DNA from 2 places in the Mesorhizobium sp. AA23 genome. Region 1 is predicted to be linked to the other one. Evidence: predicted binding sites of a transcription regulator. Region 1 holds the regulator's gene; the other holds the start of a gene.
The links. Region 1 encodes LexA, which represses DNA repair genes until DNA is damaged. Its sites were predicted from a motif close to TGTTCNNNNTGTGTTCNG; they were not measured.
Positions count from the first base shown of each region.

Region 2: the regulator LexA is predicted to act here: its motif matches at 2,583-2,600, upstream of A9K66_RS21395 (PA0069 family radical SAM protein).

Region 1 covers NZ_LYTP01000002.1:116,813-121,097, reverse strand. The annotation lists gene glp (gephyrin-like molybdotransferase Glp) at 1-1,134, shown strand, start outside; gene lexA (transcriptional repressor LexA) at 1,251-1,985, shown strand; gene A9K66_RS04025 (ComEC/Rec2 family competence protein) at 1,969-4,285, opposite strand, start outside.
Region 2 covers NZ_LYTP01000028.1:346,765-351,049, reverse strand. The annotation lists gene A9K66_RS21415 (4-(cytidine 5'-diphospho)-2-C-methyl-D-erythritol kinase) at 1-291, shown strand, start outside; gene moaB (molybdenum cofactor biosynthesis protein B) at 291-839, shown strand; gene A9K66_RS21405 (hypothetical protein) at 854-1,828, opposite strand; gene A9K66_RS21400 (glycosyltransferase) at 2,023-2,526, opposite strand; gene A9K66_RS21395 (PA0069 family radical SAM protein) at 2,675-3,829, shown strand; gene A9K66_RS21390 (ribonuclease HII) at 4,085-4,285, shown strand, end outside.

The DNA.
Region 1 (4,285 bases):
GTGCCGCTGGCCGAAGCAGCCGGCCGGGTGCTGGCCGACCCGGTGGTGGCTCTGCGCACCCAGCCGCCCTTCAATGCGTCGGCGATGGACGGCTATGCCGTACGGGCCGCCGACGTAGCCTCGGCGCCGGCCCGGCTCTCCGTGATCGGCATGGCGCCCGCCGGGCGTGGCTTCACCGGCTCTGTCGGCAAGGGCGAGGCCGTGCGCATCTTCACCGGCGCGCCGCTCCCCGAAGGCGCCGATACCATCGTTATCCAGGAGAATGTCCGCGATCTCGGCGGCGGCGGCATCGAAGTGACCGAGCCGACCGTGGAGGGACGAAACGTCCGTCGCCGCGGCCTCGACTTCTGCGAGGGCGACCTGCTCCTTGAAAAAGGCCGCCAGCTCGATCCGGCGGCGCTTTCGCTGGCGGCATCGGCCAACCATCCGAGTCTCAACGTGGTGCGGCAGCCGCTGCTCGCCATCATCGCCACCGGCGATGAATTGCTGCCGCCGGGCAGCGCGCTCGGCCCCGACCAGATCATCTCGTCGAATGCCTGTGGCGTCACAGCTACGGCCCAGTCGGTCGGCGCGCGCGCGCTCGACCTCGGCATCGCCGCCGACCGCAAGGACGCGATCGCGGCCCTGGTCAAGAAGGCGGTCAAGGCCGGCGCCGACGTCATCGTCACGCTTGGCGGCGCCTCCGTCGGCGACCACGACTTGATCCATGACGTGCTGACCGGCGAAGGCATGCAGCTCGACTTCTGGAAGATCGCCATGCGTCCCGGCAAGCCGCTGATGTTTGGCCGGCTCGGCGACATTCGCTGCATCGGCCTGCCCGGCAATCCGGTCGCAAGCCTGGTCTGCTCGCAGCTGTTCCTGAAGCCGCTTCTGGCGCGGCTGGGCGGCCGGTCCTGCCGTCAGGAAATCCGCACGGCCCGGTTAGGCGTCGCAATGCACGCCAACGATCTCAGGCAGGACTATGTGCGCGCCGTGGTCCGCGAAGATGCGGGGGCGTTGATCGCAACACCGTTCGGCATCCAGGATTCCTCGATGTTGAGGATGCTCGCCGATGCCAATGGCCTGATCGTGCGCCAACCCTTCGCACCGGCGGCTGAAGCCGGCGAGGAATGCAGCGTTCTGATGTTACGCTGAACAAAACGTCAACACATTCACTAAACTTTAAACGGTTGCGGAACACAACTGGAACAGATAGTGTTTGTTCTGGGTTTGTTTTTCTGATTCTGGTTTCAGAACCCATGGGGGCCGCCATGCTGACGCGCAAACAACATGAACTGCTGATGTTCATCCATGAACGGCTCAAGGAAAGCGGCATTCCGCCGTCTTTCGATGAGATGAAGGAAGCGCTCGACCTTGCCTCGAAATCGGGCATCCACCGCCTGATCACGGCGCTGGAGGAGCGCGGTTTCATTCGCCGGCTGCCGAACCGGGCGCGTGCCCTTGAAGTGCTGCGCCTACCTGACTCGATCGCGCCCGGCCTAAATGCGGCGAAGAAATTCTCGCCGAGCGTCATCCAGGGCGGCCAAGGCAATCTCGGCCGCCAGATCAAACCCGCGGCGCCCGCCCGCACGCCGACGCCCAGCAATGACGACGACGCCGGTTCAGCCGTCTCCATCCCGGTGATGGGTCGCATTGCCGCCGGCGTGCCGATCGACGCCATCCAGCACCAGACGCATTCGATCACAGTGCCGCCGGACATGATCGCGGGCGGCGAGCACTACGCGCTCGAGGTCAAAGGCGACTCGATGATCGAGGCCGGCATCTTCGACGGCGACACGGTCATCATCCGCAACGCCAGCACTGCGAGCCCCGGGGAGATCGTCGTGGCGCTGGTCGATGACGAGGAGGCGACGCTGAAGCGCTTCCGCCGCAAGGGCGCCTCCATCGCGCTCGAGGCTGCCAATCCGGCCTATGAGACGCGCATCTTCGGTCCCGATCGCGTCAAGGTTCAGGGCAAGCTCGTCGGGCTCATCCGCCGCTACTGAGGGGCTGCGGCTTGGCTTTCGGCTTCTCGGGCTTCTTGTAAGGCGCCAACCCCCTCGCCTCACGCGAGTAGCGCCGCTGTTCGTGCCAAGGGCGGTACGGTTTTTCGACGGCGTATTGAATGGTTGCTCGCGCCGTCGCCGATTGCGGATCGAAGAAGACGGCGGCACTGCCGTCGCGCGCGAGCTGCCGCTTGGTGACAACGAGGACACGCGGATCGCGGCAGGGATTGTAGGCCGTGGCGTCGTTGATGACGATGAGGTCTGCGAAGTCGCAGGCAGGCCGGGCAGCTTCGCGTTTTTCGGCGAGCGCGACGATCGCGCCTGATGGATGCCGGCCAATGCAGAGATCGCCCGTGCAGTAAAAGGGCGATCCAGGCGGCAGGTCGACGGGATCGGCTATGTCCAGCGTGCCCTTGGCGAATGTCTCCGGCGGCACGATCGTTTCGGCCTTGAGCGCGCGTTTCCAGTTATCGGTGGTGAACTCGTTCGAGCGGGCACGATTGATGGCGAGTTCGCCGCCGCCGATCGGCATCGCCACCAGATGCGCGTCCTCCGAGATCAGCAGGTCGGGCGTGCGCACCTGCGGGATCATCATGACGGCCGCGGCAGCGAAAGGAATCGCGGCCAGCCTGAGCCACGTAGTCGCCATCGTGGCGATGACGAGCGCGATCGTCGCCAGCAGCACCGAATGGATCGAGATCAGGCCCACGGCATCGACCGGCGACCACTCCGAAATCCACGCCGAGATCGCGATCATCGCCGCCAGGCCCTTGCCCATCAAATAGAGGAAGGGCCCGTCGAAGCCGAACGGCATCATGACCGCGCTGGCGACGGCGAGAAACATCACGATCGTGACGATCGGCATGATCGCGAGATTGGCCAGCAGGCTAAGCGGCGAGACGCGCTGGAAATGCCAGATGGCAAACAGCGCCGTGGCACTTCCGGCAATGATCGACGTCATCGCGGCGCCACCTGCTCCGACTGCCAGTTTGTGCGACATGAACCGCAGGAACGAACGCTTTGCCGGCGGCGCTCTCACCTTGCCGGCGCGGTAGTCGGACCAGCCGGCATAGGCGCCGACAAGGGCGGCGGTTGCCGCGAACGACATCTGAAAGCTCGGGCCAACCACTTCATGCGGCGACACCAGGATGACGGCGATGGCCGAGATCGCCAAATTGCGCATCGTCAGCGCGGCGCGGTCGAAAAGCACGGCGATCAGCATCACGGCCAGCATGATGAAGCTTCGCTCGGCGGCGACCACCACGCCGGAGATGACGAGGTAGGCGGCGATCGACATAACCGCGATTGCCGCGGCATATTTCTTCACCGGCCGGCGTGACGAAAAATCCGGGAACAGCGCAAAGGCGCCGCGCAGCAGAAGCATGACCATGCCGGCGACCAGCGCCATGTGCAGGCCCGAAATCGAGATGATGTGATAGATGCCGGTCCGCCGCATCGCCTCGTTGATGTCCTCGGGAATGCCGGCGCGCACGCCGACGATCAGTGCGGCGGCAATCTCGCCTTCGGGTCCGCCGACGGTGCTTCTGATGTGGTCCGCAATATTTTCGCGCGCGTTCTCGATGGCTGAGGCGATGCTCGTCTGAGCGATCGGGTCGGTTGGCGGAATGAGTTTCGGGTCGCCGAGGAAAAATCCGCTGCCGCCGATGCCGGAAAAATAGCTGTCGAAGGAAAAATCATAGCTTTCGGGACGGACCGGCCCGGTCGGCGGCAGGAGCCGCGCGTAACCCGTCACCAGCGATCCGGCCTTCATGCCGGCCGGGATCCTGCGTGCCGAGAGCCTGACGCGATCCGGTGCGTAGCGCAGCTTTGGATGCGCGGTCGAGAGGAGATCGATGGTCAGCCTGACGCGGCCATTGGCCATTTCCTCGGCGATGACGACGCGGCCTGTCAGCCGCGTCTGGATTTCGGAGCCGAGCATCGGTGTAGCGGCGCGCCAGGTCTCGACCTTCGCGGCGACGAAGCCCAGCGCGCAAAACAGCGCCGCCATAAAGACCAGGTGTGTCTTCAGCCAGGGACGCGAAACCGCCGCGCATAGAGCCATCAGCGCCACCGCCGCCAGCGGTCTGTAAAGATCCGGCTCGGCGCTCAAGGAATAATAGAGTATCACGCCGGCGGCCAGGAACACCGGCACCAGGAGGAAGCCGATGCCGCGGTCGAGCTCGGTGGAGGCTGCCTCGGCCACACCCCGGCGAATCGCGGAAAACGAGGCACGGCGGAACCGCCTGCGGATCAAGTCGATCGCTGCCGGCGGAGGCGGCTTCACGACGGCGTCGCCGTCC
Region 2 (4,285 bases), on a different contig from region 1:
GAGGCATTGCCGCCGCTGCCCGGCCGCCTCGATTTTCACGGCATACGCAATTGGCTGGACACGACGCGGAACGATCTCGAACCTGCCGCTCGCGCCATCCAACCGGCGATTGGCGATGCGCTCAAGGCGCTGAAAAAAGCGGGAGCCACCTTTGCCCGCATGTCGGGCTCCGGCGCTACCTGCTTCGGCCTGTTCGAGACTGGCAATGTCGCCAAGCGCGCGGCGATCGACATCCGCCGCCGCCATCCCGGTTGGTTCGTGGCCGCGACGCGCAGCATGGAGACCGACTGATGGCCAACGAAAGCCGCCCCTTCATCCCGGTGCGCATCGCGGTGCTGACCGTTTCCGACACGCGCAGCCTGGCCGAGGACAAATCCGGGCAGATATTGGCCGACCGCATCGCAGAGGCTGGCCATATACTGGTGGCTCGCGACATCGTCACCGACGACCGCGAGAAGATCCGCGAAAAAGTGCTCGCCTGGTCGAGGGATGAAACGGTGGACGTCGTTATCACCACGGGTGGCACCGGCTTCACCGGCCGCGACGTAACGCCGGAAGCGCTGGAGCCGATTTTCGAAAAGCGCATGGACGGCTTTTCGGAAGTCTTCCACCGGATTTCCTATGACAAGATCGGCACATCGACGATCCAGAGCCGGGCGACCGGCGGCGTCGTCAACGCCACCTTTATCTTCGTGCTGCCGGGCTCGCCCGGCGCCTGCAAGGATGCTTGGGACGGCATCATCAAGGCGCAGCTCGACTACCGGCACATGCCCTGCAACTTCGTCGAGATCATGCCGCGGCTGGACGAGCACCTCAGGCGCGGCGGCAAGCCGGAGTAGCGGCCCCGTCCGGCTCAGCGGATGACCGGCTCGCCGTGGAAGCGGCGGCGCGACGGCCGCGAGACGCCGAAGCCGATTTCCATCATCAGCCGCGGCGTATGCGTCGGCACCGTTCCCATATGGAAGCCGAACGGATCCTCGACGAAGCCGAGGCCCGCCTCGCCCGTCAGCGTCGCAGCGCTTTCCGGACCGTAGACGTCCAGCACGTCTTCCGCGGGGTGGCCGACCAGAAGCGTGAACTGGTGCTTGAGCGCGCGGCGCCTGTGGCTGCCGCGGACATAGACATGCGGGCCGGTGCCGGCGTCGACCGGCACCAGATAGAAGAAGAATTTCAGCATCCGCCAATCGTCGAGATCGAAATGGTATTTGCCGAGCGAGGCGAGATTCTTGTCGGCATCCGAGGCCTTGCCGGTCGGAAAGCTCCACCACACGCGCGTCGTGATCAGTTTCGCCTGGCCGCCGAGATAGTGCTGCGCGACCTCGAGGAGCAGCGGATCCCGCTGGATGGCAAGCGCCGCCGGGCAATCGAGAATGCGTTCGAAATAATGCCCGCTGAGCAGCGAGCGGCCGAAACGCTTCTCCGCCTCGGCATGGTCGCCCGGCATGAATTCGAGACGGCGGTCGAAATTGCCGAAACAGGGCGTGCGTTGCGCAAAAACGGCGATCTCCTCATGGATCGCCGACGGCAGCGTGAACCCCGAAAACAGTCCATCGGAGCGAAGCGCCGCGACCACCGCCTCGCGATCGACGCCGGCAAACATCGTCTCTCCCGCATTGTCGAGCGGGCGAACGCGTCTGGCGCCTAGCCAGTGCATGCGGCGCCCCGGCATGGTGCGCGCCAGCACGAACATCGGCAGCCAGGCCGGATTTTCGCGTAGATCTTTCAGATAGGTCGGGATGCGCACGGCGATGCGCCTGAACAGGCTGCCATTACGAGCGATCGCCTCCAGGCTGGCCGCGCCTGAATTGTCTGGAGTACCAAGGTTCATCGGGTTCCTCGTATGCATGGCGTCCGACGAAGCGCCAGCCGTCTGCCGCTTCATCGTCACCCAATCCCGATTGTCCCGCTTCAAGCAGATGCTAATCCACTGCAGGTTTTTGTGCAATGCACAATAGAATGGGCCGGCAAAGTTCGCGGCCTTTTTCTCTCTTTTCGCCTTCTGGAGAGAAGGAGGGCATGCGCTCACTTCGGCGGCGCCACCCAGATTTCGGCAATCAGCCTTCTGGTGGCGAGGCCGCGCGCCAGGGCTTCGGCGCTGCGGGCGCTTTTCGCCAGCACCGTGGCCTGGCGCTTGCTGATGACAAGCCCTTCCTCCAGAGCCCGGTTGCCCGAAAAAACCCGGACCAGAAACGGCGTGCGATTGCCGCGGACGCGTGAAAAACGCGCCGGCATCGTCTGCCTCGCCGCGTGAGCGACGACGTCGTCGATCCAGCCTTCGGCGAGCCGGGCGCCGGGTTCCAGAAGCAGGAGCCAGTCGCCCTTGGCCTGGCCGATGCCTGTTGCGATGCCGCCGGCGACAAGGTGGCAGCCGGCATGCTCGGCGACGCGATGCGTCTGGTCGGTCGAGCCGGTGTCGCAGACGATGACGTCGCGCACCACGCCCTCGACCGCGCCGCCGATCAGCGAGGCCAGCGTGCGGGCAAGGCCTTCTTCGTCGTTCCTGGTTTCGATGAGGACGCTGAGCATTTTAGCCGAATAGCGGAAAGCGCGGCGCTGCGCCAGATGCGCGTTCTGAACGAAAAAGTTCTTGCTTTGTTCTCGTTGGCAAAATAGGAATAGTTTCATGAACAGAGCGATTCGACAGCCTGCCGAGAGTCCCTGGGAGAGGGCGAAAATGGAACAGATCGTGCGCCCCGACATTGCCGCTTTCGGAGCAGGCAGAGCCGAGATGGCAAATGCAATGATAGACCAGAGCGGCATGCGCGTGCGGCCGGACCGCAATCGCGGACGCTCCGCGGGCATCAATCCGTCCGGCCGCTTCGAGCCGGTCAGCCGGCATGTGTTCGACGATGGCTGGAACTCGCTGGAGGAACTGCCGCCGTTCAAGACGGAGGTGCAGGTCGAGAAGCCGCGCACCATCATCACGCGCAACGAGTCGCCGGACATTTCCTTCGATCGTTCGATCAATCCCTATCGCGGCTGCGAGCATGGCTGCGTCTACTGCTTTGCCAGGCCGACGCATTCCTTCATGGGCCTGTCGCCGGGGCTCGATTTCGAATCGAAGCTCTTTGCCAAGCCCGATGCGGCGCGAATGCTGGACAGGGAATTGTCGAAGCCCGGCTACCAGCCGCGCACCATCGCCATCGGCACCAACACCGATCCCTATCAGCCGATCGAAAAGCAATACCGCATCATGCGCGAGATCCTGGAGGTGCTGGAGGCGCGTGGCCATCCGGTCGGCATCGTAACCAAGTCGGCACTGGTGACGCGCGATATCGACATCCTGTCGCGCATGGCCGAGCGCGGGCTCGCCAAGGTGGCGCTGTCGGTGACGACGCTCGACCGCATGCTGGCGAGAACCATGGAGCCGCGTGCCTCGACGCCGACAAAGCGGCTGGAAGCGATAAGGCAGCTTTCGGATGCCGGCGTCCCCGCCTCGGTGATGGTGGCGCCGATCATTCCCGGCCTCACCGATCCGGAGATGGAGCGCATCCTCGATTCGGCGCGCGCCGCCGGCGCCAGGGAGGCAGGCTATGTCGTGCTGCGTCTGCCGCTCGAGGTGGCGCCGATCTTCAAGGACTGGCTGTTGCGCCATTATCCGGATCGCTACCGGCATGTGATGTCGCTGATCCGCTCGATGCGCGACGGCAAGGACTACGATTCGGAATGGGGCAAGCGCATGAAGGGCGCCGGACCCTATGCCTGGCAGATCGGCCGGCGCTTCGAGATCGCCGCCAAGCGGCTCGGCCTCAATGCCGAGCGGCGGCAGCTTCGGACCGACCAATTCGTCGCAGGCTCCGGCGTCGGCGAGCAGTTGATGCTGCTGTGAAGATGATGCCGGCCGCGAAGGCCGGCGGCTAAGGCAACTCGGGAGGCAGAGTTTTGCGCCCGGATTGCGATCCGCTAACCCTCTGTTTTGATGTAACTTCGTACGGAAGGCCCGCTACGCACTCTTCCTGGAATTGCTCAAGAATCCCGTCCGGCCCAGTCCCCCGGCCGTGAGACGGTGCCCTCCCGGTCCGACGCCCCATCCGACCCGGAGGGACTTGCGGAGAATCGGAGCCGATGCGAACCTCGCCGCACCATGGCTCGCGCGCGTTCCGATTCTCCGCTTCTCTTCGAAATGGTCGAGAAGCCCGACTTCTCGATTGAAACGAAAGCGATGGCCGAGGGGCTGTGGCCGGTAGCGGGGATGGACGAGGCGGGCCGCGGGCCGCTTGCCGGTCCGGTGGTGGCGGCGGCCGTGGTGCTCAACCCGGCCAACATTCCCGAAGGGCTCGACGAT